Regions from separate parts of the Streptomyces sp. NPDC048565 genome, predicted to be linked through region 1. Evidence: riboswitches for the same ligand, from Rfam matches in the RefSeq annotation. Region 1 holds a riboswitch; the other holds the start of a gene.

The links. A riboswitch is a leader RNA that binds a small molecule or an ion and turns the genes downstream of it on or off. The one in region 1 is predicted to bind S-adenosylmethionine.
Region 2: linked by a shared signal. The riboswitch ahead of AB0C75_RS04525 (aminotransferase class V-fold PLP-dependent enzyme) and the one ahead of thrC (threonine synthase) in region 1 are both predicted to bind S-adenosylmethionine.

The regions. Positions count from the first base shown of each region.
Region 1 is NZ_JBEZIH010000017.1:57,268-73,013, reverse strand. Features, by position in the region: gene groL (chaperonin GroEL) at 42-1,664, opposite strand; gene AB0C75_RS21030 (cold-shock protein) at 2,020-2,226, opposite strand; gene AB0C75_RS21025 (MoaD/ThiS family protein) at 2,642-2,917, opposite strand; gene thrC (threonine synthase) at 2,951-4,249, opposite strand; SAM riboswitch class I at 4,268-4,395, opposite strand; gene AB0C75_RS21015 (glucosyl-3-phosphoglycerate synthase) at 4,549-5,499, shown strand; gene AB0C75_RS21010 (trehalose-6-phosphate synthase) at 5,564-6,940, shown strand; gene AB0C75_RS21005 (helix-turn-helix domain-containing protein) at 6,966-7,391, opposite strand; gene AB0C75_RS21000 (NAD(P)H-dependent oxidoreductase) at 7,511-8,155, shown strand; gene otsB (trehalose-phosphatase) at 8,158-9,009, opposite strand; gene AB0C75_RS20990 (hypothetical protein) at 9,072-10,610, opposite strand; gene AB0C75_RS20985 (DUF3263 domain-containing protein) at 10,739-11,083, opposite strand; gene AB0C75_RS20980 (extracellular solute-binding protein) at 11,106-12,380, opposite strand; gene AB0C75_RS20975 (ROK family protein) at 12,578-13,510, shown strand; gene nagA (N-acetylglucosamine-6-phosphate deacetylase) at 13,510-14,664, shown strand; gene AB0C75_RS20965 (1-phosphofructokinase family hexose kinase) at 14,837-15,746, shown strand, end outside.
Region 2 is NZ_JBEZIH010000003.1:25,068-40,813, forward strand. Features, by position in the region: gene AB0C75_RS04490 (Ig-like domain-containing protein) at 1-1,179, shown strand, start outside; gene AB0C75_RS04495 (hypothetical protein) at 1,266-1,667, opposite strand; gene AB0C75_RS04500 (heme-copper oxidase subunit III) at 1,865-2,485, shown strand; gene AB0C75_RS04505 (c-type cytochrome) at 2,541-3,350, shown strand; gene AB0C75_RS04510 (Rieske 2Fe-2S domain-containing protein) at 3,347-4,399, shown strand; gene AB0C75_RS04515 (ubiquinol-cytochrome c reductase cytochrome b subunit) at 4,396-6,021, shown strand; gene trpD (anthranilate phosphoribosyltransferase) at 6,188-7,252, shown strand; SAM riboswitch class IV at 7,337-7,454, shown strand; gene AB0C75_RS04525 (aminotransferase class V-fold PLP-dependent enzyme) at 7,633-9,009, shown strand; gene AB0C75_RS04530 (Lrp/AsnC ligand binding domain-containing protein) at 9,094-9,375, opposite strand; gene AB0C75_RS04535 (rhomboid family intramembrane serine protease) at 9,372-10,121, opposite strand; gene AB0C75_RS04540 (hypothetical protein) at 10,292-10,534, shown strand; gene AB0C75_RS04545 (NYN domain-containing protein) at 10,571-11,932, shown strand; gene AB0C75_RS04550 (NlpC/P60 family protein) at 12,226-13,251, shown strand; gene AB0C75_RS04555 (C40 family peptidase) at 13,490-14,506, shown strand; gene AB0C75_RS04560 (hypothetical protein) at 14,523-15,746, shown strand, end outside; gene AB0C75_RS04565 (glycosyltransferase family 87 protein) at 15,733-15,746, opposite strand, start outside.

The DNA of each region.
Region 1 (15,746 bases):
ACGGATACTGCGGGTACCGCCTGGAGTTCCTGATCCGAGGATCAGAAGTCCATGTCACCGCCCGGCATGCCGCCCGGAGCGGCCGCAGCGGCCTTCTCCGGCTTGTCGGCGATGACGGCCTCGGTGGTGAGGAAGAGCGCGGCGATGGACGACGCGTTCTGCAGGGCGGAGCGCGTGACCTTCGCCGGGTCGATGATGCCCTCGGCGATCATGTCGACGTACTCGCCGGTCGCGGCGTTGAGGCCGTGACCGATCGGCAGGTTGCGCACCTTCTCGACGATGACGCCACCCTCGAGACCACCGTTGACGGCGATCTGCTTGAGCGGGGCCTCCAGCGCGAGCTTCACGGCGTTGGCGCCCGTGGCCTCGTCACCGGTCAGGTCGAGCTTCTCGAAGACGGCCGAGGCCTGGAGCAGAGCCACGCCACCACCGGCGACGATGCCCTCCTCGACGGCGGCCTTGGCGTTGCGCACCGCGTCCTCGATGCGGTGCTTGCGCTCCTTGAGCTCCACCTCGGTGGCGGCGCCGGCCTTGATGACGGCCACGCCGCCGGCCAGCTTCGCGAGGCGCTCCTGGAGCTTCTCGCGGTCGTAGTCCGAGTCGGAGTTCTCGATCTCGGCGCGGATCTGCTTGACGCGACCCTGAACCTGGTCGCTCTCGCCACCGCCGTCGACGATCGTCGTCTCGTCCTTGGTGATGACGACCTTGCGGGCGGTGCCGAGCAGGTCGAGGCCGGCGTTCTCCAGCTTGAGACCGACCTCCTCGGAGATGACGGTGCCACCGGTGAGGATGGCGATGTCGCCGAGCATGGCCTTGCGGCGGTCACCGAAGCCCGGAGCCTTGACGGCCACGGACTTGAAGGTGCCACGGATCTTGTTGACGACCAGCGTCGACAGAGCCTCGCCCTCGACGTCCTCCGCGATGATCAGCAGGGCCTTGCCCGACTGCATGACCTTCTCGAGCAGCGGAAGGAGGTCCTTCACGTTGCTGATCTTGGAGTTGACGATCAGGATGTACGGGTCGTCGAACGACGACTCCATGCGCTCCATGTCGGTGGCGAAGTACGCCGAGATGTAGCCCTTGTCGAAGCGCATACCCTCGGTGAGCTCAAGCTCCAGACCGAAGGTCTGGGACTCCTCGACGGTGATGACGCCTTCCTTGCCGACCTTGTCCATAGCCTCGGCGATCTTGGCGCCGATCTCGGTGTCAGCAGCGGAGATGGAGGCCGTCGAAGCGATCTGCTCCTTGGTCTCCACGTCCTTCGCCTGCTCCAGCAGAGCGGCGGAGACGGCCTCGACGGCCTTCTCGATGCCACGCTTCAGAGCCATCGGGTTGGCACCCGCGGCGACGTTGCGCAGGCCCTCGCGGACGAGCGCCTGCGCGAGAACGGTTGCGGTGGTCGTACCGTCGCCGGCGACGTCGTCCGTCTTCTTGGCGACCTCCTTGACCAGCTCCGCACCGATCTTCTCGTACGGGTCCTCGAGCTCGATCTCCTTGGCGATGGAAACACCATCGTTGGTGATCGTGGGCGCGCCCCACTTCTTCTCGAGGACGACGTTACGGCCCTTGGGGCCGAGGGTGACCTTGACGGCGTCGGCGAGCTGGTTCATCCCGCGCTCGAGACCGCGCCGTGCCTCCTCGTCGAACGCGATGATCTTGGCCATGTGAAGTGGTCCTCCCGGACAGGGGTGGATTTCTCCGGACCGAGTGGCGCCCGCGACGGACGGCCAGCGTGCTCGGTGGTTCATTGCTCCACCGCGCCTGCGGGCCTCACCGGCCCGGTCCAAGTTTCTGTCACTCTCACCTGGAGAGTGCTAACGCCAATGATTAGCACTCGACCCCTGCGAGTGCAAGCGCCTTCGAAGAAGGGGCGGCGGCCGGGCGACGGATGGACGCAGGCGTCTCCCTCCGGTCGTGGACGACCGCAGGGCACGCGGAGGACGCACGTGAGGCCCGTACCCCGGTGGGAGGTACGGGCCCCGCGTGTGTGAGTAGCGTCGTCGGCCGACCGCGCCGAGCTCAGCCGACGGCGAGCTTGACCATGTCCGCCTGCGGCCCCTTCTGGCCCTGCGAGATCTCGAATTCAACTCGCTGACCCTCTTCGAGGGTGCGGTACCCGTCCATCTGGATCGCGCTGTAGTGGACGAAAACATCCGCACCACCGTCGACCGCGATGAAGCCGTACCCCTTCTCCGCGTTGAACCACTTGACGGTGCCCTGAGCCATGCCCAACTCCCCTATTACTGGCCCTTGCACGAGCCCGCACTTCGCGGGCCCGGGTCAGAACTCACCCTCCGACAGGAGAGGGTGGCGTGCGCCGGAACGCGTCGACCGCGGCCGAATGTATCTGCCCAACTGCCCTCTGCAACAGGTCAATCGGACGAGAATTCTGGGCACAGGGGATCGCACGCATGGGGCGGATTCACAGGATTCCCGGGCAAGTCGGGCCCGACAAAGGCCACTTATGCCACAAGGAGTTCACTTACTTTGGCTGCATCTTGTCGCGGCCGGGCGCATTCTCATATGCGGGCGGCATGCGCGGCGGCGGGGACTTCCCCAACGGTACCGCGCTCAACCATGCAGAATGACCCCCTCCGCTTCTCTCGCGGACGGGGCCATTCTGCTCACGCTGTGCGGTCGGTCAGCCTCCGGCGACGGCCGGGATGATCGAGACGCCCGCGCCGTCCGGAGTGGCCGCGTCCAGGCCGCCTTCGAAGCGCACGTCGTCGTCGTTGACGTACACGTTGACGAAGCGGCGGAGCTTGCCCTCGTCGTCCAGGACACGGCCGCCGATGCCCGGGTGGTTCTGCTCCAGGGACGCCAGGACCTCGGAGAGGGTCGTGCCCTCGGCCGGGACCTCGGCCTGACCGCCCGTGTAGGTGCGGAGAATGGTGGGGATACGGACCTTGACGCTCATGTGGGTGCCTTCCTCGGGTCTCGGGTGGTCGGGTCAGCCGGCGGCGGCGAGGCCCGCGTCGCGGAACGCGTCCAGGCTGGGCCGGATCGTCGCCGACAGGCCGGTCGTCGGGGCGACCGCGTCGAGCGTCTTCAGACCGTCGCCGGTGTTCAGGACGACGGTGGTGAGGGCCGGGTCCAGCAGACCGGCGTCGATCAGCTTCTTCGTCACACCGACCGTCACACCGCCCGCGGTCTCCGCGAAGATGCCCTCGGTGCGGGCCAGCAACTTGATCGCGTCGACGACCTGCTCGTCGTTCACGTCCTCCACGGCCCCGCCGGTGCGCCGGGCGATGTCCAGGACGTAGGGACCGTCGGCCGGGTTGCCGATCGCCAGGGACTTGGCGATGGTGTCCGGCTTCTGCGGGCGCACGACGTCGTGGCCGGCCTTGAAGGCGGTGGACACCGGCGAGCAGCCCTCGGCCTGGGCACCGAAGATCTTGTACGGCTTGTCCTCGACGAGGCCGAGCTTGATCAGCTCCTGCAGCCCCTTGTCGATCTTCGTGAGCTGCGAGCCCGACGCGATCGGGATGACGATCTGGTCGGGCAGCTGCCAGCCGAGCTGCTCGCAGATCTCGTACGCCAGGGTCTTGGAACCCTCGCCGTAGTACGGGCGGAGGTTGACGTTGACGAAGCCCCAGCCCTCACCGAGCGGGTCGCCGATGAGCTCCGAGCAGAAGCGGTTGACGTCGTCGTAATTGCCCTCGATGCCGACCAGCTCGCCGCCGTACACCGCGGCCATGACGACCTTGCCCTGCTCCAGGTCGTGCGGGATGAACACACAGGACCGGAAGCCGGCGCGGGCGGCGGCGGCCCCCACCGCACCGGCGAGGTTGCCGGTGGAGGAGCAGGACAGGGTGGTGAAACCGAAGGCGCGGGCGGCCTCGACGGCGATGGCGACGACACGGTCCTTGAAGGAGTGCGTCGGGTTGCCGGAGTCGTCCTTGACGTACAGACCGCCGGTCACGCCCAGCTCGCGGGCGAGGTTGTCGGCCTTGACCAGCTTCGTGAAGCCGGGGTTGATGTTGGGCTTGTCCGCGACATCGGAGGGGACCGGCAGCAGCGGCGCATAGCGCCAGATGTTGTTCGGCCCATCGGCGATGCGCTTCTTCAGCTCTTCCGGGGAGCCGCTCGGCAGGTCGTACGCCACTTCGAGCGGCCCGAAACAGGACACGCACGCGAAAATGGGGCCGAGCTCGAAACGTTCGCCGCATTCGCGGCAGGAAAGCGCCGCGGCGGGACCGAGGTCCACTGCGGAAGAATTGGTGTTCGCTGCAACTGTCTGCACAGCCATGATGGCGGAGGCCCTTTCTCCTCATCTTCCCTGCGACGTATTTCGCCACAAGACGGAATTGGCACCTTCCCCACCGTGACCTCGCGGTCGGCAGGAGGGTTGCCGGGACTTCGACGGGCCGTTCCCTCTGTCCCTCTGGATGAGCGCTGTGGCACCGGACCATGGATCCGGGCGTTTATTCGCGGACCGACCCCGACATGCGAGGGTCATCCGCGTTGTTCAAGACTGTAACCGAAGCAGTGGACGGTTGAGATAGTCGTCCGAACCGCGAGATGGATCACATACAGGGAGTACCGACCGTGCTGGAAGAGGTGGAACGCTGGCTGACCAGGCGTTCCTGGTCAGCCGCCGAACGCCCGCTCGGCCTGCTCACAGCCGCGCGGGCGAGGGATCCGCACCGCTCGCGCGTCAGCGTCGTCCTGCCCGCGCTGAACGAGGAGGCGACGGTCGGCGCGATCGTCGCGGAGATCCGGCGCGAGCTGATGGAGAAGGTCCAGCTCGTCGACGAACTGGTGGTGATCGACTCCGGATCCACCGACGCCACGTCCGACACCGCGCGGCGGGCCGGCGCCCACGTCGTGCACCGGGACGCGATACTCCCCCGGATCCCCGCCCTGCCCGGCAAGGGAGAGGTCCTCTGGCGATCACTGCTGGTGACCGGCGGGGACATCGTCTGCTTCGTCGACGCGGACCTCAAGGACTTCTCCGCGGACTTCGTCTCCGGGATCATCGGCCCGCTGCTGACCGACCCCTCGGTGGACTTCGTCAAGGCGATGTACGACCGCCCGCTGGGTGAGGCCGCAGGCCAGGGCGGCCGGGTGACCGAGCTGGTGGCCCGCCCGCTGCTCAATCTGCACTGGCCGCGCCTGGCCGGTTTCGTCCAGCCGCTGGGCGGCGAGTACGCGGTGCGGCGCTCGCTGCTGGAGCAGCTCCCCTTCCCTGTCGGTTACGGAGTGGAGCTGGGCCTGCTCGTCGACGCGCTGCACACCGTCGGCCTGGACGCGCTGGCCCAGGTCGACGTCGGGGTACGCAGACACCGCCACCAGGACGGCCAGGCGCTCGGCCGGATGGCAGCCACGATCTACCGCACGGCGCAGCTGCGGCTCTCCCGCGGCCCCCTGGTGCGCCCCGAGCTCACCCAGTTCGAGCGGGGTCCGGACGGATTCGTCCCGCGCACCCATGCGGTGGACACCGAGGAGAGGCCGCCGATGCGGGAGATCGCGGAGTACGCCTCCCGCCACGCGGCTTAGCCGGTCCGGCGGGAGGGACCCGCTTCACGTTTGGCGGCTTCCCCGACGGGCTAGGTTCGGGTACATGGTCTCCGAGCACGCTGCCCAGGTCCTCGTCGCGTCCAACCGCGGCCCGGTGTCGTACGCACGGCGGGAGGACGGCACGCTCCACTCGAAGCGGGGCGGCGGCGGGCTCGTCTCCGGTCTGAGCGCGGTCGACGACAAGCTGTGGGTGTGCGCGGCCCTCGGCGACGGCGACCGCGAGGCGGTCAGGCGCGGTGTGTCCGAGCCCGGCGTCCGGATGCTCGACATCGACGCCGGGGTCCACGCCGACGCGTACAACGGCATCGCGAACTCGGTGCTCTGGTTCGTCCACCACATGATCTACGAGACGCCGGTGGAGCCCGTCTTCGACGCGGAGTTCCGTCGGCAGTGGGCGTCCTTCGAGACGTACAACCGCGCCTTCGCCGACGCGCTCGCCGAAGAGGCGGGCGAGGGCGCCTCGGTCCTGGTGCAGGACTACCACCTCTCGCTGGTCCCCGGCATGCTCCGCGAGCTCCGCCCCGACCTGCGGATCGGCCACTTCTCGCACACCCCCTGGGCGCCCGTCGACTACTACCGGCTGCTGCCCGACGACATCGGCGAGCAGCTGCTCAAGGGCATCCTGGGCGCCGACCGCGCGGCGTTCCTGACCCGCCGCTGGGCGGACGCCTTCATCAGCTGCTGCACGGAGATCATCGGCGGCACCGGCCGCACCCGGATCGGGGTGCACGGTCTCGGTGCCGACGCGGACTTCCTGCGCCGCCGCTCCCACGAGGCGGACGTGGACGAGCGCATGGAGATCCTGCGGGAGCAGGTGGGCGAGGGCCGGCGCACTATCGTGCGCGTGGACCGCACGGAGCTCTCGAAGAACATCGTCCGCGGACTGCACGCCTACCGGGCGCTCCTGGACGAGCGCCCCGAGTGGCGCGAGCGCGTGGTGCACATCGCCTTCGCCTACCCCTCCCGGCAGGACCTCTCGGTCTACCGCGACTACACGGCGGAGGTCCGGAGGGTCGCCGACGCGATCAACGCGGAGTACGGCACCGAGGGCTGGACGCCCGTCCTGCTCCATGTCGACGACGACTTCGCCCGCTCCCTGGCGGCGTACCGGCTGGCGGACGTGGCCCTGGTCAACCCGATCCGCGACGGCATGAACCTGGTCGCCAAGGAGGTCCCGGTCGTCTCGGACCACGGCTGCGCGCTGGTGCTCTCCCGCGAGGCCGGGGCGTACGCGGAGCTGGGCGAGGACGCGCTCGTGGTCAACCCGTACGACGTGTCGGCGACGGCCGCTGCGCTGCACGAGGCGCTCACGATGGACCCCGACGAGCGGGGCGCCCGCTCGAAGCGCCTGGCCACCGCCGCGACGGCGCTGCCGCCGCAGCAGTGGTTCCTGGACCAGTTGGACGCGTTGCGAGCCTGAGGGCTGTCGTCCGGATCGGGCCGGCTCAGGAGCGGGACGACGCGGTGACGGCGCCGGCCCGGGAGCGGTGGGCGTGGATCTCCCCGTGGTGGTCCGAGACCCAACCGATCAGCTGCATGGCGATCGAGTGCAGGCCCCGGCCGAGCGGGGTGAGGGCGTACTCCACACGCGGCGGGACCTCGGCGTAGGCGGTGCGCGTGACCAAGCCGTCCTCGACGAGCTGGCGCAGCGTGTGGGTGAGCATGCGCTGGGAGATGCCGGGGATCTGGCGCTGCAGGTCGGTGTAGCGCAGCGGGCCGTTCTCCAGGACGACGATGATCAGCATGCTCCACTTGTCGCCGACCCGGTCCAGCACCTGCCGGATGAAGGCCATGTGCTCGGCGGGGATGCTCGCGCACGGCCCGTTCGCCGCCGCCATCTCCGTATCGGTGCTGTCCGGCATGGCACCCATTCCTCTCCGTCGCGCACACCCGTGTGCCTTTTGTAACGACTTCCATACTGACGCATCATGGCGCTACGAACAAAACGTAGGAATTGACGTTCCCCGTCTCTTCGAAAGGCCCAACCGCCATGTCGTACCTGCTGCACATCGACTCCTCCTCGCTCGGCGAGGCCTCCGTCTCCCGTCAGGTCGCCAGGTCCTTCCGCGACCGGTGGCAGGGCCCGGTCGTCCACCGCGACCTCGCCGTCTCACCGGTGCCGCACCTGACGGCGGCGGGCGTGACCGCGCGCGACACCGACCCGGCCCGGCTGACCCCCGAGCAGACCAAGGCCCAGGCGCTGCAGGACGAGCTGATCGACGAGTTCCTCGGAGCCGGCGCGTACCTGTTCACGGTGCCGCTGTACAACCTGTCCATGCCGTCGGTGTTCAAGGCGTGGCTGGACCAGATCCTCGTCATGGGCCGCACCTTCACGCACACCGGCGCCTCCCCGGCCGCGGGCCGCCCCGCCCTGGTGATATCCGCCCGTGGCGGCAGCTACGGCCCCGGTGCCCCCAGGGAGGGCATGGACCACCTGGTGCCCACGCTGGAAGCCGTCCTGGGCCACGAGGACCTCCTCGGTCTGGACGTCACCACCGTGACCCCGGAGCTGACCATGGCCCCCGACGCGCCGGCCCTCGCCCACCTCCTCCCCCTCCACGAGGCGTCCATGACCGCCGCCCACGCTCGCGCCGACGCTCTCGCCACGGACTTCGGCGCCCGACGGGCCGCCTGACCCTAGGAGCCCTGAGCGATCTGCCGGGCGACGGCGTGGAGCAGGCCCGCCACCGCTGCCGGGTTCGGGAGCAGCAGGTCGGCGCGATCGGCGAGTTCGGGGACCCCGGTGCCGCTGCACACCAGCAGCCCCGCGGTCCCATCGGCGCGGAGCTTCTCCACGGCGGCGTACGCGGCGAGGTCACCGAGGTCGTCGCCGGCGTACAGCACCGCCTCCGCGCCGGTCTCCTTCACGTACTCCTCCAGCGCCACCCCCTTGTCCATGCCCGGCGGGCGCAACTCCAGGACGAGGCGGCCCGGTTCGACGATCAGGCCGTGCCGCGCCGCCAGGCTGTCCAGCGGGGCACGCAGGGCCTCGAAAGCCGCCTCCGGGTCCGCGGCGCGGCGGGTGTGCACCGCGACCGCGCGGCCCTTCTCCTCGATCCAGGTGCCGTCGTCGGCGCCGGTCTCCGCCAGCACGGCCGGGAGCTCCGCCAGGGCGGCCTCGACCCCCGGGTCGGGCGGCGGGGCGTGGACGGTGGCGGTCGCGGCGTCCCAGCGTTCGGCGCCGTAGTGGCCGAGCACCACGAGATGGTCGAGGCCCGGCGCTCCCGCGAAGCCTCCGTAGCGCACGGCCGTGCCGGCCGGGCGGCCCGTGATCACGGCGACGGCGGCGATCTGGGGAGCGAGTGCGGAGAGTGCCGGAACCACCGAGGGGTGCGCCCGGGACTGCTCCGGGTCCGCGACGATGTCGGCGAGCGTGCCGTCGAAGTCCAGCGCGACGACCGCGCGGGCGGGACGGGCGAGGAGTGCGGCGAGGCCTTCGCGGCCGGCCTGGGTTGACGGGGTCGGGATGGGGTGTGCCGGGTTACCCATGGCCCGAGCGTAGCGGTGACCGGGCGGGCGGTGGGGTCCGCGCCGCGCCCGTTCCCCTGCGGTCACCCCGACGCCAGCTGCTCCGCTATCTCCTGGATCCAACCGGAGGTCTTCGCCGGGTCGTTGAGGGTCTCGACCCACGCATCGGGCTCCAGCTTGTGCTTGGCGGGGCCGGCTTTGAGGGCGATGAGCAGGGCCCTGGCGGACTCCCGCATCTCGTCCGTCGTGCCGCCGCTCCCGGAGATGCCGGGACCCGCCGCCAGGGCGTAGATCTCGCGTGCCATGGCCTGGCGCTCGCCCTTCGACACCTTCTTCCAGAACTTCAGGGCATTCGCCAGCGAGTCCGTGCGGGACCCCTCCACCGGACTCCCGCCCTCGGGCGCCCAGCGCTCCGGGTGGCGGACCTCCTCGTAGCGCTTCGTGGCGGCGCGGAGCGCCTTGTACATGGTGACGCCGAAGACGAGACCGGCCCCGGCTCCGGCGAGGCCCCATCCGACCGGGTTGCTCGCCAGCAGGCCCGTTCCCGCCGCGACCGCCGTCACGATGCCGGCCGCGGCCTTGGTGGACTCGCCGCCGCCGCTGACGGCCTCCTTGCCGATCTTGGTGAGCTGCTTCTTCTTGGCGTACCCCTGCACCGTGCTCAGCTTTTCCACGTCCTTCTCGGCGCGCTGGAGGCTCTCGGCGGCGTCACGCGCCTCGCTCATCGACTCCCACGCCGCGTCGACGGCCTCGGAAACGGCCTCAAGACCGCCCCCCTGGTCCTCGGGCCTCCAGTAGGCGTCCAGCGCGACGTACGCCTTCGCCGCGGCCCAGTTGGCCTGCACCCGCGACTCGTCCAGCCTGGCCAGCGAGGCCTCGTGGACGAGACGGGGATCTCCCAGCGCCTTGACCTGCTTGTACTTGCGGGCCGCGCCCCCGATACGGAAGGCGGACCGGGTGGCCTTGATCGCGCCGATGGAGGCGCTGGCGACGCCGCTCGCCTCGGAGGCCATCGCGGCGTCCGCCGCCTTCTGGACCTTGGTCGCCTCCTTGGCGATGGCGGCGCTGTAGCTCCCCGAACCGGCGGCGCTGATGGCCGCGTCCGCCCCCTTGGTCTTGGCCTTCTTCCCCGCGACGTGGTGGCGGGCCCCGGTCTTGTGCTCCCTGGCGCCCAGCAGGTTCTTGTACGAGTCCATGCCGCTGGCCAGGGCGCCGGCACTCTCCGTGAGGAGGTTGCCCGACGCGGCGGAGACTCCCGAGACCGCGGCGGAGTTCTTGAGCCCCTCGTCGGCCGCGGCTGCGGCCTGCTGGGTGAGGCCCGCGTTGGTGGGGGTCTGGAAGCCCTTGACGAAGGTGTCGATCGGTTCGAGGTTCTTCTTGAACCTGTCGATGAGGCCGGCGATCCGGTCGCGGTAGTTCTTCTTCCCCTGGGCTCCCTCGGGGCCCCGGGCCCGCTGTACCGCCGCGGTCGCGGCCCGGTTGCCTGCGCGGGACTGCATCGCCAGGAGGGCGTGCTCCGTCGGGCGTACGGAGGTACCGACGGTCCCGCTCCCCGTCCGGCGCTGCCGGACCGGCGTAGGGGCGGACTGCTGTGCCGGGGAGCGAGGGACCGCGGTGCTCATGGACGTGCCTCTCCTGCGACGGACCGGGAGAGGGGAGAGTAGCCAGGCCGGGCCAACGGAAGGCGTGCGGCAGGGAAACTCTGCGGGTGGCGCGGAACGCGCCTGCCGTGGCCCGGGCCACGGGCGCCTCAGCGGCGCCCGCGCCTCGCGTCCCTGACCCGCCGCAGGCGGTTCACCGTCACCGGGTCCGCCTCCAGCGCGCGGCGGTCGTCCAGGAGCGCGTTGAGCAGCTGGTAGTAGCGGACCGGCGAGATGCCCAGCTCTTCCCTGATCGCCCGCTCCTTCGCCCCCGGGCCCGGCCAGGAGCGCCGCTCCACGGCCAGCACCGCGCGATCCTGGGCGGAGAGCGGGGCCGCGGAGTCGGAGGAACCGGAGTCGGGGGAGTCGGATCCGGAGTCGGCGGAGTCGGGGTCGGTCGGGGAGTCGGGGTCGGCGGAGTCGGGGTCGGGGGAATCAGGAGGACCGACGGTCATATGAACCAACCTACCCAGCCGCCTAGCGCGCGCTCTCCGCCTGCCGTGCCTCGGTCGCGATCTCCACGAGCACGCTCTCCGGGCTGCCACCGGGCTCGACCGCGGAGCCGATCTTCTCCTTGATCGTCTCGCTGGCCTGCGCCCAGGACGTCTTGCCGAACGGGTACAGCTGCGAGTTCGGCAGGGCCGACAGGAACGGGCGCAGCGACTTGTGCTTGTCGTCGGTCTCCATCGCGGCGGACGCGCTGGTGGTCACGGGCAGCAGGTCGTACTGGTCGGCGAAGGACAGCACGTTGTCGTCCGTGTAGGCGAAGTCGAGGAACTTGCCGATCTCCGCCCGGTGGCCGTTCTGCTTGAAGCCCATCATCCAGTCGGCCACGCCCATCGAGCCCTCGGTCGGCCCGTCGACCCCGGGCAGCGGGACCATGCCGACCTCGATGCCCTTCTTCTCCGCGTCCTGCATCAGCGTCGGGTGGCCGTTGAGCATGCCCACATCGCCCTTGGTGAACGCGTCGAAGGCCTTCGCCCGGTCGAGCTTGCCGGGGGCGACGGGGCCGGTGAGGCCCTTGCCGACGAGGTCGTTCTTCAGCCACTTGAGGGTCGCTATGTTGGCCGCGGAGTCGATGTCGTAGTTGCCGACGTCGTCCGTGTAGCCGCCGCCCCCGCTGAGCAGCCACACCAGGGTCTCGGCCTGGGACTCCTCCTGGCCGAGCGGCAGGGCGAAGGGATAGGTCACACCGCCCTGCTCCAGCGCGGCGGCGTCACTCCTGATGTCGTCCCAGGTCCGCGGGGCCCCGAGACCCGCCTTGGCGAACAGGCCCTTGTTGTAGAAGAGGAGCCGGGTGCTGGCCACGAACGGCATGCCGTACACGGTGCCGTCGACCTCGCCCGCGTCGGTGAGCGAGGGCAGGAAGTTGGACCCGGTGCGGATGGCGACCATGTCGTCGGCGGCGTAGAGCTTGTCCGCCTTGGCGTAGTCGGCGTACGCCCCGATCTGCGCGATGTCGGGGGCGTTGCCGGCCTTCACCATCTCGGCGACCTTGCGGTCGACGTCCTTCCACGAGTAGACGCTGACCTCGACCTTGATCTTCGGGTTGGTCTTCTCGAACTTCGCGGCCACGTCGTCCCAGTACTTCTGGGAGCTGTTCTGCGCACCGGTGCCGTAATCGGCCGCCACCAGCCGCAGGGTGACGTCGCTTCCGGTGTCCGAGCCGCACCCTGACAACGTTGCCGTCATACCGAGTGCGGCCACCGCCGCGGTCAGTCCCACAATGCGCCGCTGCACAGCCTTGCCCATCTCTTGATCGTTCGACGCAGGGCACCGCATGAGGCGACGTTCCCGCGTTCCTTGCTCGCCCCCGCCGCGGAGGTCTACACCAGCTGCACGGGGACCGGTCAATCTAGCAGGGCTGTTCAGGGCGTTTTGTATGGGTGCTCAACAAACCGCGCTAGTGGACTAGACCTTTTAGGGGTCGACGGGCGAAACTGTCTCCCGTGAGACACGTCATCGCCCTCGATGTGGGCGGCACAGGAATGAAGGCCGCTCTGGTCGGGGCCGGCGGCGCCCTGCTCCATGAGGCGCGCAGGGCCACCGGCAGGGACCGCGGGCCGGAGGCGGTCGTGGAGTCGATCCTGGACTTCGCCACCGAGCTGTACGCCTACGGCGAGGAGCGCTTCGGCGAGGGCGCCGTCGCCGCGGGGGTCGCCGTGCCCGGCATCGTCGACGCGGACCGGGGGACCGCCGTCTACTCCGCGAATCTGGGCTGGCGCGACGTGCCCCTGCGCAAGCTGCTCGGCGGACGGCTCGGCGGCACGCCCGTCGCGCTCGGCCACGACGTCAGGACCGGTGGCCTCGCCGAAGGGCGGATCGGCGCCGGCCGGGGAGCGGACCGCTTCCTGTTCGTGGCGCTGGGCACCGGGATCGCTGGTGCCATCGGCATCGCGGGCACCATCGAGGCGGGCGCCCACGGTTACGCGGGCGAGATCGGCCACATCGTGGTCCGTCCCGACGGGCCGGACTGCGGCTGCGGCCAGCGCGGCTGTCTGGAGACCCTCGCCTCGGCCGCCGCCGTGTCGAAGGCATGGGCCGCCGCGTCCGGCGACCCCGGCGCGGACGCCGCCGGCTGCGCGGAGGCCGTCGCCTCCGGCGACCCGGTGGCCCTGCGCGTATGGCAGGACGCCGTCGACGCGCTCGCCGCCGGACTGGTCACCGCACTCACTCTGCTGGACCCCCGCACGCTCATCATCGGTGGCGGTCTTGCCGAGGCAGGAGAAACCTTGTTCACACCACTGCGTGCGGCCGTCGAGGAACGGGTCACGTTCCAGAAGCTGCCCCACATCGTCCCGGCGGCCCTCGGGGACACCGCCGGATGCCTGGGCGCAGGGCTGCTCGCCTGGGATCTACTCTCCACGGAGGTATCCGCCTGATGGCCGGACGCGCAGACAGCACGGTTCTCACAGGTGCCCGGGTGGTACTTCCCACCGGGACCGTCGAGAACGGCCGGGTGATCGTCGAGGGCACCCGGATCGCCGGCAGCACGCGGGAGGACGCCAGAACCGTCGACCTTTCGGGCCACTGGGTGGTCCCCGGATTCGTCGACACGCACAACCACGGCGGCGGCGGCGCGTCCTTCGCCACCGGCACCGCCGAGGACGCCCTGACCGGAGCGCGGGCGCACCGCGAACACGGCACGACGACCGTCGTCGCCTCCACCGTCACCGGCGACATGGACTTCCTGGCCCGTCAGGCCGGCATGCTCTCCGAACTGGTCGAGCAGGGCGAGCTCGCCGGAATCCACTTCGAGGGCCCCTTCATCTCCCCGTGTCGCAAGGGCGCCCACAGCGAGGCGCTCCTGCGCGACCCCGACCCCGCCGAGGTCCGCAAGCTGCTCGAAGCGGCACGCGGGAGCGCCAGGATGGTCACCCTGGCCACCGAGCTCCCGGGCGGCATCGAGTCCGTACGGCTGCTCGCGGAGCACGGGGTGATCGCCGCCGTCGGCCACACGGACGCGACGTACGAGCAGACCGTCGAGGCGATCGACGCGGGCGCCACGGTCGCCACGCACCTCTTCAACGCGATGCCTCCCTTCGGCCACCGCGCCCCTGGCCCGATCGCGGCGCTCCTGGAGGACGAGCGGGTCACCGTCGAGCTGATCAACGACGGTACGCACCTGCACCCCGCGGCCCTGGAGCTCGCCTACCACAGCGCGGGCGCCGACCGGGTCGCGCTGATCACCGACGCGATGGACGCGGCCGCCTCGGCCGACGGGCTCTACGAGCTGGGACCGCTCGCCGTCGAGGTCAAGGACGGTGTCGCGCGGCTGGTCGAGGGCGGTTCGATCGCGGGCTCCACGCTCACCCTGGACACCGCCTTCCGCAGGGCAGTGACGATCGACCGGATCCCCGTCGACGACGTCGTCCGGTCCATCTCCGCCAACCCGGCCAGACTCCTCGGCCTGTACGACAGGGTCGGCTCGCTGGACCCGGGCAAGGACGCCGACCTGGTGGTCCTGGACGCGGACTTCGTGCTCAAGGGCGTCATGCGCCGGGGCGAGTGGATCGTGGAGCCCCCTGCCGTGTGACAGCCCGGCGCCGGGCCGGCCCTGGCGGCGACAGTCTGTGGAACACGTAACGAAGAGACGGCGGTTGTCCCGGAAACCTGGGACGACCGCCGCCTCTTTGGCATGATCACGGAGACAGTGCCGCGGGGAGACGGCGCGCGACGGACGACCAAGGAACCGGGGGACGGTACAGGTGATACTCACCGTCACGCTGAACACGGCACTCGACCTGACGTACTCCGTACCCGCCCTCGTCCCGCACACCAGCCACCGTGTCCACGAGGTGAGCGAACGCCCCGGCGGCAAGGGCGTCAACGTGGCCCGGGTGCTCGCGGCGCTCGGCCACGACACCGTGATCACGGGCTTCGCGGGCGGCGCCACCGGGGCCGTCCTGCGCGAGCTCCTCGGGTCGCTCCCCCACCGCCCCGCCGACGCACTGGTCACCGTCGCGGGCAACACCCGCCGCACCCTCGCCGTCGTCGACCGTTCCAGCGGTGACACGACCCAGCTCAACGAGCCCGGCCCGCACATCGGAGCCGGTGAATGGGCGTCCTTCCTGGGGACGTTCGGGGAGCTGCTGCCCGGCGCCGATGCCGTCGCCCTCTGCGGCAGCCTGCCACCCGGCATCCACGTCGGCGCGTACGCGGAGCTCGTCCGGCTCGCTCGCTCCGCCGGCGTACCCGTACTCCTGGACACCGGCGGCGAACCCCTGCGCCGTGGCATCGCCGCCCGCCCCGATCTCGTCAAGCCGAACGCCGACGAACTCGCCCAGCTCACCGGCGCCCGCGAGCCCCTGCGCGCCACCCGCGACGCCCGCCGGCGTGGCGCGCACAGCGTCGTCGCCTCGCTCGGCGCCGACGGGCTCATCGCCGTCACCCCCGACGGCGTCTGGAAAGCCGCACCGCCGTCCGCCGTACGGGGCAACCCGACGGGCGCGGGCGACTCCGCCGTGGCCGGGCTGCTGTCCGCCCTGGTCGAAGGGCTGGGCTGGCGCGAGCGGCTGACCCGCGCGGTGGCCCTGTCCGCGGCGACCGTACTGGCCCCGGCGGCCGGCGAGTTCGACCTCGCCGCCTACGAGGACCTGCTGACCCGGGTCAGCGTCG
Region 2 (15,746 bases), on a different contig from region 1:
GGCGAGCCGGACGGCCAGTCACTGTCCCTGAAGCCGTACGACGCAGCCGACTCGATCTCCTTCAACGGTCCGGCCGAGGACAAGAAGGCCGACCCCGAAAAGCCCCTCGAAGTCACCGTCAAGGACGATGACGCGAAGATCACCGACGTGACGGCCATCGACACCGAGGGCCGCCACCTGGCGGGTGAGCTCGACGCCGACGGGAAGCGGTGGCACTCCACCACCTCGCTCGCCGCCGGCACCCGATACACCGTCAAGGTCGCCACCGAGAACGGCGACGGCGCCCCCGGCAGCCGTACGTACGCCTTCGGTACGACCGCGGCCAAGAAGTTCCTGAAGGTCTCCTTCGGCCCGCAGGCGGGCACCTACGGTGTCGGACAGCCCCTCACAGCGGAACTCAGCGCTCCGGTCGCCGACAAGGCCTCCAGGGCCACCGTGGAGCGCGGGCTGCAGGTCCGGTCCACCCCCGCCGTCACGGGCTCCTGGTACTGGGTCGACGACAAGACCCTGCACTACCGGCCCAAGGAGTACTGGCCGGCGGACGCCACCATCGACGTCCGCAGCAACCTCAAGGGCATCAAGGTCACCAACGCCCTCTACGGCGACGCCACCAAACCCCTGAAACTCACCACGGGGGACCGCATAGAAGCGATCACCGACGCCTCGGACCACACCATGACCGTGATGCGCAACGGGGAAGTGATCAACACCCTGCCGGTCACCACGGGCAAGCCCGGCTTCGACACCCGTAACGGCGTCAAGGTCGTGCTGGCCAAGGAACAGTTCGTACGTATGCGCGGTGAGACCGTCGGCATCGCCTCCGGCTCGTCGGAGTCCTACGACCTGCCCGTCTACTGGGCGACACGCGTCACCTGGAGCGGTGAGTACGTCCACGCGGCGCCCTGGTCGACGGGCTCGCAGGGCAGTGCCAACGTCAGCCACGGCTGCACGGGGATGAGCACCGCCGACGCCGAATGGTTCTTCGACACCGTCCGTGAGGGCGACATCGTCAAGGTCGTCGGGAGCGACGGCGAGACGATGACGCCGTTCGACAACGGCTTCGGCGACTGGAATCTGGGCTGGGACGCCTGGCAGAAGGGCAGCGCTCTGAACGGCGGCAGCGACACGCCCGACTCGGGAACCGACGTCCGGACGGCGCGGCTGCGCCCCCAGGTCTGACCCGCCCGGGAGTGCGCCGCACTCCGGAGGAACGCAGCGGAGGGGGCCCAGTCCCCTCCGCCGATCAGAGGTCGCCCGACAGGCTCTCAGGCCTCCACGGAGAGCCTCTGGCGCAGCAGGGAGGCCAGGGCGTCCGCGAAGTCGACCGGGTCCACCGGATGCGTCACAGCGGCGTCCGCACGGCTCCACGTGGCCAGCCAGGCGTCCTGCGGACGTCCGATCAGCAGCAGGACGGGCGGGCAGTCGAAGATCTCGTCCTTGATCTGCCGGCAGACGCCCATGCCGCCCGCCGGGGCCGTCTCGCCGTCCAGCACGCAGACATCGACACCACCCCTGTCCAGTGCGCTCAGGACGGCGGGCAGGGTGGCGCACTCCAGGAACTCCACCGGCGGCACGTCCGCCGCAGGCCTGCGCCCGGCTGCCAGCCTCACCTGCTCGCGGGTGTTGGCATCGTCGCTGTAGACCAGGACCGTGGCGGTCGGCTGCATTGTTCCTCCGTGACGTCTGTGTTCCCGGGGGCTCTCGGGGCTCTGTGGGCATGAACCGATGGGCGGATCGTACTCCGGCGGACTGCCTGTCAGCACCGGTAAAGACGGCGATTCGATGGGCTGTTCGGTGAGGACACACCCCGCTGACACACCGAACGGCACCCCCCGGAGTGAGGGCGGGATAAGCGACCGACATAATGTCGGTCGTGGCGACAGCAACGACAGTAGAAACCGGGCACGCGCACCCGTCGGTCAATCGACCGAACCTCACCAGCGTCGGAACCATCATCTGGTTGAGTTCCGAGCTGATGTTCTTCGCGGCCCTCTTCGCGATGTACTTCACCCTGCGATCGGTGATGGGACCCGATCACTGGAAGGAGATGGCTCACCATCTGAACTTCCCGTTCTCGGCGACGAACACCACGATCCTGGTGCTTTCCTCTCTGACCTGCCAGCTCGGCGTCTTCGCCGCGGAGCGGGGCGATGTGAAGAAGCTCCGCACCTGGTTCATCATCACGTTCGTGATGGGTTCGATCTTCATCGGAGGTCAGGTCCTCGAGTACACCGAGCTGGTCAAGGACGCGGGGCTCTCCCTCTCCTCCGACCCGTACGGTTCGGTGTTCTACCTGACGACCGGCTTCCACGGTCTGCATGTGACAGGCGGCCTCATCGCCTTCCTGCTCGTTCTGGGCAGGACATACGCGGCCTCGAGATTCACCCATGAGCAGGCCACCGCCGCCATCGTCGTGTCCTATTACTGGCACTTCGTCGATGTCGTCTGGATCGGTCTGTTCGCCACGATCTACATGATCAAGTAACCGGGCTCGCACCCACCCATCATCGACGCAGAAGATCCTGACACCGGGGTAATCCGTGAAAAAGCTCTCCGCACGACGACGCCATCCACTGGCGGCCGTCGTCGTACTACTCCTCGCGCTGGCGGCTACCGGGGGGCTGTACGCCGCGTTTGCGCCTGCGGGTAAGGCGCAGGCCGACGACACCGCCCAGTCCCTCGCCATCGACGAGGGCAAGAAGCTCTACTCCGTGGGCTGTGCCAGCTGCCACGGATCCGGCGGTCAGGGCACCACCGACGGGCCCCAGCTCGTGGGCGTCGGCTCCGCCGCCGTCGACTTCCAGGTCGGTACCGGACGCATGCCGGCTCAGCAGCCGGGCGCCCAGGTGCCGAAGAAGAAGGTCATCTACAGCCAGGCCGAGATCGACCAGCTCGCGGCGTACGTCGCGTCCCTGGGCGCCGGCCCGATCACGCCGACCGGCAGCCAGGTGGACCCCTCGGGTGCCGACGTGGCCAAGGGCGGCGACCTGTTCCGCACCAACTGCGCTCAGTGCCACAACTTCACGGGCAAGGGCGGTGCGCTGACGGACGGCAAGTACGCCCCGGACCTCGAAGGCGTGAACCCGAAGCACATGTACGAGGCCATGCAGACCGGCCCGCAGAGCATGCCCTCCTTCCCGGACAGCACCATGCCCGAGCAGGAGAAGAAAGACATCATCGCGTACGTCAAGACCGTCAACGGTGATGAGTCCGCGAACCCCGGCGGCCTCTCGCTCGGTGGCCTCGGCCCCGTCAGTGAGGGTCTCTTCGGCTGGATCTTCGGCCTGGGCGGCCTGATCGCCATCGCCGTATGGGTCGCGGCCCACACCGCTAAGGCCAAGAAGTCATGAGTAGCCAACAGATTCCAGAAGAGAACCTGCCGGTAGAGCAGGGCACCGCGCACGGCGCGGTAGAGGGTGCGGGCGACCCGTTCGCCGACCCGGGGCTGCCGGCCCACAAGCCGCGCATCCAGGACATCGACGAACGGGCCGCGAACCGCTCCGAGCGGGTCGTCGCGCTCATGTTCACGTTGTCCATGCTGTCGACGGTCGGCTTCATCGCCTCGTACGTCATCTTCCCGGTCGACAAGATCGTCTACATCTGGCCGTTCGGCAATGTGAGCGCGCTCAACTTCTCCCTGGGTCTCACCCTGGGCCTTGCGCTCTTCCTCATCGGCGCGGGCGCCGTCCACTGGGCGCGCACCCTGATGTCCGACGTGGAGGTCGCCGACGACCGGCACCCCATCGAGGCGGAGCCCGAGGTCAAGGCCAAGGTCATGGCCGACTTCGCGGCCGGTGCCAAGGAGTCCGCGCTCGGACGGCGGAAGCTGATCCGCAACACCATGTTCGGTGCGCTGGCCCTGGTGCCGCTCTCCGGTGTGGTGCTGCTGCGCGACCTCGGTCCGCTGCCGGAGAAGAAGCTCCGTAAGACCATGTGGGCCAAGGGCAAGCAGCTCGTCAACATGAACACCATGGAGCCGCTGCGTCCCGAGGACGTCGCCGTCGGTTCGCTGACCTTCGCCATGCCCGAGGGCCTGGAGGAGGACGCGCACGACTTCCAGACCCAGATCGCCAAGGCCGCCCTGATGATCATCCGCATCGAGCCGGACAACATCAAGGACAAGCAGGAGCGCGAGTGGGCCCACGAGGGAATCGTGGCCTTCTCCAAGATCTGCACCCACGTCGGCTGCCCGATCAGCCTGTACGAGCAGCAGACGCACCACGTGCTCTGCCCGTGCCACCAGTCCACCTTCGACCTCTCCGACGGCGCCCGCGTCATCTTCGGTCCGGCCGGTCACCCCCTTCCGCAGCTGCGGATCGGCGTGAACAGCGAGGGCAACCTCGAGGCGCTCGGTGACTTCGAAGAGCCCGTCGGTCCTGCCTTCTGGGAGCGCGGATGAGTACTGCGACGGAAACACAGCGCAAGGCGCCCGCCGGTGAGCGGGTGGCCGACTGGGCGGACGGCCGGCTGGGCATCTACGGCCTGGCCAAGGCCAACATGCGGAAGATCTTCCCGGACCACTGGTCCTTCATGCTCGGTGAGATCTGCCTCTACAGCTTCATCATCATCATCCTCACGGGTGTGTATCTGACGCTGTTCTTCGACCCGAGCATGTCCGAGGTCGTGTACCACGGCTCGTACGAGCCGATGCAGGGCATCCGGATGTCCCAGGCCTACGCGTCGGCGCTGGACATCAGCTTCGACGTCCGCGGTGGTCTGCTCGTCCGGCAGATCCACCACTGGGCCGCGGTGATCTTCCTCGCGGGCATGTTCGTGCACATGTTCCGGGTGTTCTTCACCGGTGCGTACCGCAAGCCGCGTGAGATCAACTGGCTGTTCGGCTTCCTGCTGTTCGTCCTCGGCATGTTCACCGGCTTCACCGGCTACTCGCTCCCGGACGACCTGCTCTCCGGTACGGGTGTGCGCTTCACACAGGGCGCCATCCTGTCGATGCCGATCGTGGGCACGTACATCTCGATGTTCCTGTTCGGCGGGGAGTTCCCGGGGACCGACATCATCCCGAGGTTCTATTCGATCCACATCCTGCTGCTGCCGGGCATCATGCTCGGGCTCGTGGTGGCCCACCTCATCCTGGTGTTCTTCCACAAGCACACGCAGTTCGCGGGGCCGGGCAAGACGAACAAGAACGTCGTCGGCATGCCGCTGCTGCCGGTGTACATGGCCAAGGCGGGCGGGTTCTTCTTCCTGGTCTTCGGTTTCATCGCGATCATCGCGGCGATCGCCTCGATCAACCCGATCTGGGCGCTCGGCCCCTACCGGCCCGACCAGGTGTCCACGGGCGCCCAGCCGGACTGGTACATGGGCTTCGCCGAGGGCTTCGTCCGGGTGATGCCTGGCTGGGAGATCAACCTCTGGGGCCACACACTGGTCCTCGGAGTGCTGATCCCGCTGGTCCTGTTCGGCCTGATCCTCGGAGCGCTCGCGCTCTATCCGTTCATCGAGTCGTGGATCACCGGGGACAAGCGCGAGCACCACATCCTGGACAAGCCGCGCAACGCTCCGACCCGGACGGCGCTCGGTGTCGCCTGGGTGACGATCTACTTCGTCATGCTGATCGGTGGCGGTAACGACATCTGGGCGACGCACTTCAGTCTGTCGCTCAACGCGATCAGCTGGTTCGTCCGGGTCGCCTTCTTCGTCGGACCGGTCCTGGCGTTCGTCGTCACCCGGCGGATCTGCCTCGGCCTCCAGCGCCGGGACAAGGAGAAGGTGCTGCACGGTCGCGAGTCGGGCACCATCAAGCGCCTGCCGCACGGTGAGTTCGTCGAGATCCACGAGCCGCTCAGCCAGGAGCAGCTGCACACGCTCACGGCGCACGAGCAGTACAAGCCGGTCGAGATCGGCCCGACGGTCGACGAGAACGGTGTCGAGCGCAAGCCGTCGGCGCTGCAGAAGCTGCGGGCCAGGCTCAGCAGGAGTTACTTCGGCGAGGACAACCAGATCGCCAAGCCCACTGCCGAGGAGTACAAGGAGATCACCAGCGGCCACGGCCACCACTGATCACCTCAGCTGACCGCCACAGCCAGGAGCCCCGTCCTTCCCCAAGCTCTCGACTTCGCTCGAGCAGGGGAGACCCCAATGATGGGACGGGGCTCTTCGCTGTCCCCCGGCCTGGATAGGGTGGGAGACATCCTTGTACCGGCTGTGGACCCCCCAGGAGCGGACCATGAACGTTGTGACCCCGGACGGCGGCGACAGCGTGGCGGCCCGTACCTGGCCCGGCATCCTGACCCCTCTGCTGCGCGGCGAGCACCTGGGCGCGGACGACACCGCGTGGGCCATGGACCGCATCATGAGCGGTGAGGCCACGGACGTGCAGATCGCCGGCTTCGCCGTCGCGCTGCGGGCCAAGGGGGAGACCGTCGACGAGGTCACCGGACTCGTCCGCGCCATGTACGAGCACGCCCACACGATCGAGGTGCCCGGCCGCACGGTCGACATCGTGGGCACCGGCGGCGACATGGCCAAGACGGTGAACATCTCCACCATGTCGGCGATAGTCGTCGCGGGCACGGGCGCGAAGGTCGTCAAGCACGGCAACCGGGCCTCGTCGTCGGCGAGCGGGGCCTCGGACGTGCTGGAGAAGCTCGGCGTCAACCTCGAACTGACGCCGCGGCGTGTCGTCGCCGTCGCCGAGGAGGCGGGCATCACCTTCTGCTTCGCCGTGAAGTTCCACCCCGCCCTGCGCTACGCGGCCACGGCGCGCAAGGAGCTCGGCACGCAGACCACGTTCAACATCCTGGGCCCGCTCACCAACCCGGCCCGGGTGCGCTCCCAGGCCATCGGGGTCGCCGACCCCAGGATGGCGCCCATCGTCGCCGGCGTGCTCGCGGACCGGGGGAATTCCGCGCTCGTCTTCCGGGGTGACGACGGCCTCGACGAGCTGACCACCACGGCGACCTCGCGGGTCTGGATCGTCCGCGACGGCACGGTCCGCGAGGAGGCCTTCGACCCGCGTGACGTCGGCCTCGACCTGGTCCCGGTCGAGGCGCTGCGCGGGGCGGACGCCTCGTACAACGCGGATGTGGCCCGTCGGCTGCTCGACGGGGAGCCCGGGCCCGTGCGCGAGGCGGTCCTGCTCAACTCGGCCGCCGCCCTGGTCGCTCTGGACCCGGCGGAGGCCACGCTGAACGACCAGCTCGCGGCCGGTATCGCGCGGGCAGGGGAGTCGATCGACTCGGGCGCGGCCAAGAGGGTGCTGGAGCGCTGGGTGGCGGCCAGCAACGCCTGAGGGAGCACGGTGTGTGCAAGGGCGCGGTCCGCATCGCGGACTGCGCCCTTGCGCGTCGTCACCGGTATGGCAAGATGCTGGGCAGGTCATGAGTGACAGCGACTACGGCCCCGGCCCGCTGTCCGGCAACCCTCCGTCCGTGGCGGGGTGCCCCGGGTGAAGACCAGGCCGCAGGCAGCGAGGTCTGTGGCAAGCGCGGGCCCCTCGGCATCGTTGGATGTCACCCCTTGGGGTCCTGGTCCCGAGGAGCCTCTTGTGAGCAAGCGAATGCGATAGGGCACTACGCCCTCCTCCGCACACCCCTCTTCTCTTTCGTTCCCCGCGCTGCCGCGCACTGCCGCCGGCGCGAGGTTCTCGCCTGCCTCTTACGGGAGTTCGCCATGTCTGTCTCCACCGCTGCCGCCGACCAGTCTCTTTGTGCCCCCCTGCCGGTTCTGGGTGCTGATGTCATCGTTCCGCTGGTGACGGGCGGCGATGTCACCTATGCCGCCCTCGACTACGCGGCCAGCGCCCCGGCTCTCCAGCGGGTGTGGGACGACGTGGCGGCCTACGCCCCGTACTACGGCAGCGTGCACCGCGGCGCCGGGTACCTCTCACAGCTCTCCACGGATCTGTTCGAGGGCAGTCGCGAGACCGTCGCCGAATTCCTCGGCTGCCGTGCGGACGACCAGGTGGTCTTCACCCGCTCGACGACCGACTCCCTCAACCTGCTCGCCGCCGCGCTGCCCGCCGACTGCCAGGTGTTCGTGTTCGAGACCGAGCACCACGCCTCGCTGCTGCCCTGGCGTGACGCCCGGGTGACCTACCTCGACGCCCCGCGCACCCCGCAACAGGCCGTTGCCACGCTGGAGCGCGCCCTGGAGGAGCGCGAGCCCCAGGGCCCCGCGCTGGTCTGTGTGACGGGAGCCTCCAACGTCACCGGTGAGCTGTGGCCGGTGAGGGAGCTGGCCGCCGCCGCCCACGCGCACGGGGCCCGGGTCGTGCTCGACGCGGCGCAGCTGGCGCCCCACCACCCGGTGGACATCGCCGAGCTGGACGTCGACTGGGTCGCCTTCTCCGGGCACAAGCTGTACGCGCCCTTCGGCTCGGGCGTGCTCGCGGGCCGGTCCGACTGGCTGGTGGACGCGGAGCCGTACCTCGCGGGCGGCGGCGCCTCCCGCAAGGTCGCCCGGCGCACCGACGGCGGTGTGGACGTCGAGTGGCACACCACCGCGGCCCGGCACGAGGCCGGTTCGCCCAACGTCATCGGTGTCTACTCCATCGCCGCCGCCTGCAAGGCCCTGACCGAGGCCGGATTCGACCGGCTGGTCGACCGGGAGCAGCAGCTGGTGACCCGGGTCCTGGCAGGGCTCGCCGAGGTCCCCGAGGTCAAGGTGCTCTCGCTGTTCGGCGACGACGCCCCGAGGGTCGGTGTCATCTCGTTCGTGGTCGAGGGGTGGAACAGCTCGCACTTCGCCGCGGCGCTCTCCGCCGAGTACGGCATCGGGGTGCGCGACGGACTGTTCTGCGCGCACCCGCTGGTGCGGACCCTGCTCGGCAGCGAGCCCCAGGACCCCGGCGAGTGCGGTGCGCCGGAGGCCGGGCCGGGGGAGAGGTTTCTCAACGCGATCCGGGTGAGCTTCGGCGCCGGCACGCCGGACGAGCACATCGAGCGGTTCCTGGGCGCCGTCCGTGAGCTGGTGAGCAAGGGCGCCCGCTGGACCTACCGCACCGAGGAGGGCCGCTGCGTGCCCGACCGTGGCGCGGCGCAGGTCTGACCGGTACGACGTACGGCTCCGGCCGGGCACGGGAGGTGTCTCCCGCACCCGGCCGGAGCCGTACGCGTATGTCCTGCGTGGATGTCAGCCGTCGAGCCCGATGGCGAAGGCCGCCTCTAGGTCGTGCTGCGAGTACGTGCGGAAGGCCACATGGGTGTCGGTGGCCTCGACGCCCTGGATCTTGCTGATCCGGCCGGGGATGACATCGGCCAGATCGTCGTGCCGGGGCACCCGGACCATGGCGATCAGGTCGTACGTACCGGTGACCGAGAAGACCTCGCTGACACTGTCCAGCGCGGCGATGGCCTCGGCGATCTCGGGAATCCGGTCCACGCTGGTTTTGATGAGCACGATCGCGGTGATCACGGCTGGCTTTCTCCCTCAGTGGCCGTGGCTGGAGCCTTCACTCTAGTCCCCCGGAATCGCACCCAGGCGTAGAGGAAGCCGCCCGAGAAACCCGCCACGTGCGCGAGGTAGGCGACGCCGGGGCCGCTGCCCGCGCCCTGCGCCGCCAGCCACTGCAGGGCGAACCAGAACACCAGCACGATCCAGGCGGGGAAGCGCAGCGGCAGGAAGAAGAGGAAGGGGAAGAGGCTGGTGACACGGGCCCGGGGGAAGAGGCAGAGGAACGCGCCGAGCACCGCGGAGATCGCTCCGGACGCGCCGACCAGCGTCTGGTCGGACCCCGAGTGCACCACCGCGTAGGCGACCAGTGCGAAGTAGCCGCACACGACGTAGAAGAAGGTGAACTCGGTGCGGCCCATGCGCTCCTCGGCCATCGCGCCGAACACATGGAGGAAGAGCATGTTGCCCAGCAGGTGCAGCCAGCTGCCGTGGACGAAGAGCGCGGTCAGCGGGGTCAGGGCCGCGTGCGCGGAGCCGTCCATGAGCTCGCTGGGGATCACGCCCCACCGTTCGAAGTACCCGGCCTGGGCTGCCAGGAGCGCGTCGGCGCCGCCGGGGACGGGACTGAACCCGGAGAGCGGGCTGAGCAGGAACACCGCGCAGCACAGCGCGATCAGCCCGTACGTGACCGGAGCACCGCCGGCGGCTGCCGCCGCCCCGAGCTCTCCGGCCCGCTTCCGCCAGTGGACTTTCCGCAGCTCGGTCACGTACAGAGCATGACGCACCGGGCGAGAACGGGACAGAGCGCCTCGCCGTGTCGATAGGTATGCGCAAGGCCGTAGGGTTACGGCAGGACATCCGCAGTTCGACGGCGCACCGCGAGATCGAAGACCTGGGCACACACGAGACTCGACGAACGACGAAAGAGGACGCAACGATGACGACGGTTCCCCAGCCGACGGACGGGACCCGCTGGCGCTGCACGCTCTGCGGCAACCTCACCCGTTTCGATGTGACGCGCTCCTCGAAGGTCGTCGAGTACGTGCATCTCGACCTGGCCGGGGAATCGAGTATCGAGGAGCGCGAGGTGGTCAGTGAGACCATCGAGTCGGTGCGCTGTCGTTGGTGCAACGCCGTGGACCAGATCGAGCTGGTCGACAGGCCGGGTGCCGACTCCTGACGGGGCCGTGCGGACAGACTATTGGGGTGATGGATGGTGGAGCAGCCGACAGGCGGCGCCGGACCGGCCGACGCGGCCGACGGCACCGCGGAGTCGCTCGACCGTCCGCTGCCCGAGGGCGTACGCCGCAAGGTCGTGGCGCTGGTCTCGGACGCCTTCGGGGGTCTGACCGTCGGCGAACTCCCGGCCCAGCTGCGGCAGTACGCCCGCTTCACCCCCAGCAGGCGGGCCAAGTTCGCGGGTAACGCGATGGCCGCAGCCCTGGAGAGCGACCCGGTGTTCCGCCGGCGCATCGGTGAGCGGATCGGCCAGACCCAGCCGGAGCTGGCCGATGCCCTCACATCCGGTGCGCCGCCCGCCGCGGCCGACCCCGTCGATGTGGCCGCCGCCGCCTATGTGCTGCGGCCGGCCGGCTGGGTCAAGCTGGTGGCCGCGGCCGGCGAGGAGGTCCAGCGCGCGCACGCGGAGCGGGTGGACGAGGAGACCAGGCGCGAGTTGCGGCGGCTGCGCGAGGAACTCGACCGCGCCCGCGGCCAGACCAGGGCCGACACCGAGCGGCTGCGCTCGGAGCTGGACGCCGCGCGCAGGGAGACCGATTCCCTGCACCGCAAGCTGCGCAGCGCCCTCAGCGAGGTGAAGCGCGGCGAGGCCGCCCTGCGCAAGGCCGGGGTGGAGACCGACGCCGTACGGTCCGAGGCCGCGGCCCAGGTGTCAGCCGCCGAGAGCGAGTCCCGCCGGCTCAAGGCGCGGCTGGCCGAGGCGGAGGCCGCCGTCGAGGCGGGCCGCCGGGCGGCCAGGGAGGGGCGCTCCGTGGAGGACATGCGGCTGCGGCTGCTCCTGGACACCGTGCTGGACGCGGCCCAGGGGCTGCGCCGTGAGCTGGCGCTGCCTCCTTCCTCGCTCCGCCCCGCGGACGGTGTGGAAGCGGTGGAGCCCGGCCGGATGTCACCGAAGGACATCGCGGCCAGGGCCCTTTCGGACACCGACCCGGCGCTGCTCGACCAGCTGCTGGCCCTGCCGCAGGCGCATCTGATCGTCGACGGCTACAACGTCACGAAGACCGGCTATCCGCAGATGCCGCTGGAGAAGCAGCGGTTGCGGCTCCTGGGCGGCCTCTCCGTCCTCGCGGCGCAGACCGGCGCCGAGATGACCTGTGTCTTCGACGGAGCCGAACTGGCCGCCCCCGTCCTGCTCGCGCCGCCGCGCGGAGTGCGTGTGCTGTTCAGCAAGGCGGGGGTGACCGCGGACGAGCTGATCCGGCAACTGGCGCGCGCCGAACCCTCGGGCAGGCCCGTCGTCGTGGTCTCCACCGACCGCGAGGTGGCCGACGGGGTGGCGAAGGCGGGAGCGAGGCCGGTCGCGTCCGCCTTGCTCCTGAAGCGGCTTTCGCGCGTCTGATGCTTCATGTGCGACATGAGCGACTTGCCGGAATTTATGGAACGTACCGTCAAGTGGCCGCTACGCGCAGTGTGATGAAAGTAAAGAAGTGCCTGGTGTGACGAGATTTTCCTCGTGAGGATTTGAACTGATCACAGGATGGTCACTAGGGTCAGGCCTCGAACCTTCGCACGGTTGATCGCCCACCAGGGGTGACGGCGAAGGAACCGCCGAGTCCGTGAGTGCACGGAGCCGGGGATTCACACGTCCCCCCATACCCGGTAGGCGGCTCGAGGAAGAAGGAGCTCGCCTTCGTGGCGTCCCACCGTCGTCCCAAGCAGCCGAGCCGCACCCGCGTGACCGTGCTCACCGCGACCGCCGCCGCAGCAGTGGCCCTGACCTCTCAGGCAGCCCACGCCGACCCGAAGCCGACCAAGAACGAGGTCCAGGCCAAGGTCGACAAGCTCTACGACGAGGCCGAGGTCGCGACCGAGAAGGCCAACGGCGCCAAGGAGCAGCAGGACAAGCTCAAGAAGCAGGCTGACGCGCTCCAGGACAAGGTCGCCCGCGGCCAGGACGAGCTCAACACCCTGCGCGGCGAGCTCGGTTCGCTCGCCACCGCGCAGTACCGCTCCGGTGGTCTCGACCCGTCGGTCCAGCTGCTGCTCTCCTCGGACCCCGACAGCTTCCTCGACCAGGCCTCCGCGCTCGACCAGCTGACGGCCAAGCAGGCCGAGTCGCTGCAGAAGATCCAGGCGAAGCAGCGCACCCTCGCGCAGCAGCGCAAGGAGGCGCAGGGCAAGCTCGACGACCTCGCCGACGTCCGCAAGACGCTGAACGAGAACAAGACGAAGTACCAGGGCAAGCTCGCCGACGCCCAGAAGCTGCTGAACACCCTCACGGCCGCCGAGCGCCAGGCGATCGCCGACAAGGAGGTGCGCGCCAGCCGCGACGCCGGCGACCGGGTCGACCTCGGCAACGAGGTCCCCGCGTCCGCCCGTGGCGCCAAGGCCCTCCAGGCCGCCTCCACGCAGCAGGGCAAGCCGTACGTCTCCGGCGGCACGGGACCCAACTCGTTCGACTGCTCGGGTCTGACCCAGTGGGCCTACGCCCAGGCCGGCGTCCAGATCACCCGCACCACGTACACCCAGATCAACGACGGTGCCCAGATAGGCCGCAGCGCCCTCAAGCCGGGCGACCTGGTCTTCTTCAACAACACCTCTCACGTGGGTCTGTACGCGGGCAACAACCAGATCCTGCACGCCCCGAAGCCCGGTGCCGTGGTCCGTTACGAGTCGATGGACTACATGGGCACCTTCCAGGTCGGCGTCCGCATCTGACGCCCGAACGGGCGAATCGCGGCACCACTCGACGACACCCCGCCCCGCCGGAGACCACAGGTCACCGGCGGGGCGGGGCTGTTTCGTCCGCATTTCCGCGTCCGGCGCGGCCTTTGGCCGTCGCGTAGCCATCCGGTTACTGTCTGCGCTGCCGCGCAGCTCCCGGTCGTCGGTCCGCCCGCCCAGGGCGGCAGGGGCTGCGCACATCTGCGTACAGCGGAAGGGAGTGCGGCTTCCTGTGGTGTCGCATCGCCGCCCCACCAGACCCGGCCTCAGCCGTGGCGTCCGGGCCACCGTCCTGTCCGCCGCCGCGGCCACCGCGACGGCCGGCATCGGCGCCGCACCCGCGAGTGCCGCGCCCGACGACACCCACGAGACGGCGAAGGCCACCGTCGACCGGCTGTACGGCGAGGCGGAGCGCGCCACCGAGCAGTACAACGCCGCCAGGGAGCGCCTCGGCGGGCTGCGCACCCGGGTCGGCAGGGCCCAGGACGCGGCGGCCCGTACGCAGGAGGACATCAACCGGATGCGGGAGTCCCTCGGTTCGATGGCGGGGGCGCAGTACCGCTCAGGCGGCATCGACCCCTCGGTCGCGCTGCTGCTCTCCTCGGACCCCGACACCTTCCTGGACCGCGCCGCCGCTCTGGACCGGGTGGGCGAGCGCGGGGCCGTGACACTGAGCAAGCTCCACCGGGCCCAGCGGAAGATCGCCCAGAGCCGCGCGGAGGCCACCGGAGCCCTTGCCGCCATGGAACGCGACCGCTCGGCGGCGGCCCGCCACAAGAGCACCGTGGAGGGCAAGCTGGCCAGGGCCAGGGAGCTGCTGCGCGCGCTCCCGGCCGCCGATCGCGCCTCGCTGGGCCACGCGGACCTCGGCACCGGGACGCTGCCGGACGGCGCCGGCGCCTCCGCGCGCGGTCTCGCCGCGCTCATGGCGGCCCGGCAGGCCCTGGGCCGCCCGTATGTGTGGGGCGCCGCCGGTCCCGCCGGATTCGACTGTTCCGGGCTGATGCAGTGGGCGTACGCGCAGGCCGGGGTCGCCCTGCCGCGTACCTCGCAGGCGCAGCGGTACGCGGGCCGCATGGTGCCGCTCGCCGAGGCGCGGCCGGGCGATCTCGTGGCCTACCGCGCGGACGCCGGCCACATCGCGATGTACGCGGGAAACGGGCAGGTCATCCATGCCCCGCACCCGGGCGCTCCGGTGCGCTACGACCCCGTCGGCATGATGCCCGTCTCCTCGGTCACCCGCGTCTGACCGTACGATCGGCCCGATGGCTGTTCGGACGCAGGACGCACGGCGGGAGCGCACCCGCAGACGGAGCACGGCGGGCGCCGTGCTCGCCACTCTGCTGCTCGCGCCCGCGTGCGCCGGTCCCCAGGACTCCGCCGGCGGCCTCACCGCGCGGGAGGTCGGCGCCACCCTGGACCGCCGGGCCACGGCGGTCATGGAGCACGACACCGACGCCTACCTGGCCGCGCTCGACCCCCGTGCCGCGTCCTTCCGGGCCGCACAGCGCACCGAGCTGCACAACCTCGCCGACGTACCGCTGGAGTCCTGGGCGTACAAGGTGAAGGACGTGAGCGCCAAGGGGGACGGCGAGGTCACCGCCGAGGTCGAGCTGCGCTACCGGATCAAGGGCTACGACAAGGCGCCCATGTCCTCGTCCCGCACGGTGGAGCTGGTCCGCAGGGGAGAGGGCCGCACCTGGTACATCGCCGCCGACCGGGCCGCCGACGGGGCCCCCGGGCAGCTCTGGCAGCAGGGTGACGTCGAGGTCGTACGGGGCACGAGCAGCCTGGTCCTGGGGGTCGGCCGCCGGAAGGCGGAGCTGAGCGAGATCGCGGACACCGCCGACCGCGCCGTCCCCGCCGTCACCGGCACCTGGACGGAGCCCTGGGCGGAGCGGGTCGTGGTGCTCGTCCCCGAGTCCGTGGAGGACATGGCGGGGCTCCTGGGCTCACCCGCGGCGAGCTACCAGGACATAGCCGCCGTCACCACGGGCGAGGTCGGCGGCAGCGGCCGGGCACCGGCGGACCGGGTGATCGTCAATCCGCAGGCGTACGCACTGCTCGGCGGCTTCGGGCAGAGGGTCGTGCTGACCCACGAGACCACGCACGTGGCGACCCGGGCGTACACCTCGCCCGCCACACCCGTCTGGCTCTCCGAGGGGTTCGCGGACTGGACCGCCTACCGCCAGGAGAGCCGTACCGCCCCCGAGGTCGCGCCGGAGCTCGCCGAAGCGGTCCGCGGCGGTGATCTGCCCGCCGGACTGCCGACGGACGAGGACTTCGGCTTCGGTGAGGACCCGGCGAAGCTCTCCCGGGCCTACGAGGGCGCCTGGCTGGCCTGCGAGATGATCGCGCGGGACTGGGGCGATGAGCAGCTGATCGCCTTCTACAAGGCCGTGGGGAGCCGTGCCGGGCGTGACGGTGCCGTGGAGCAGGCCATGCACACGGTGCTCGGCACCACGCCCCAGGACTTCACGGCGCACTGG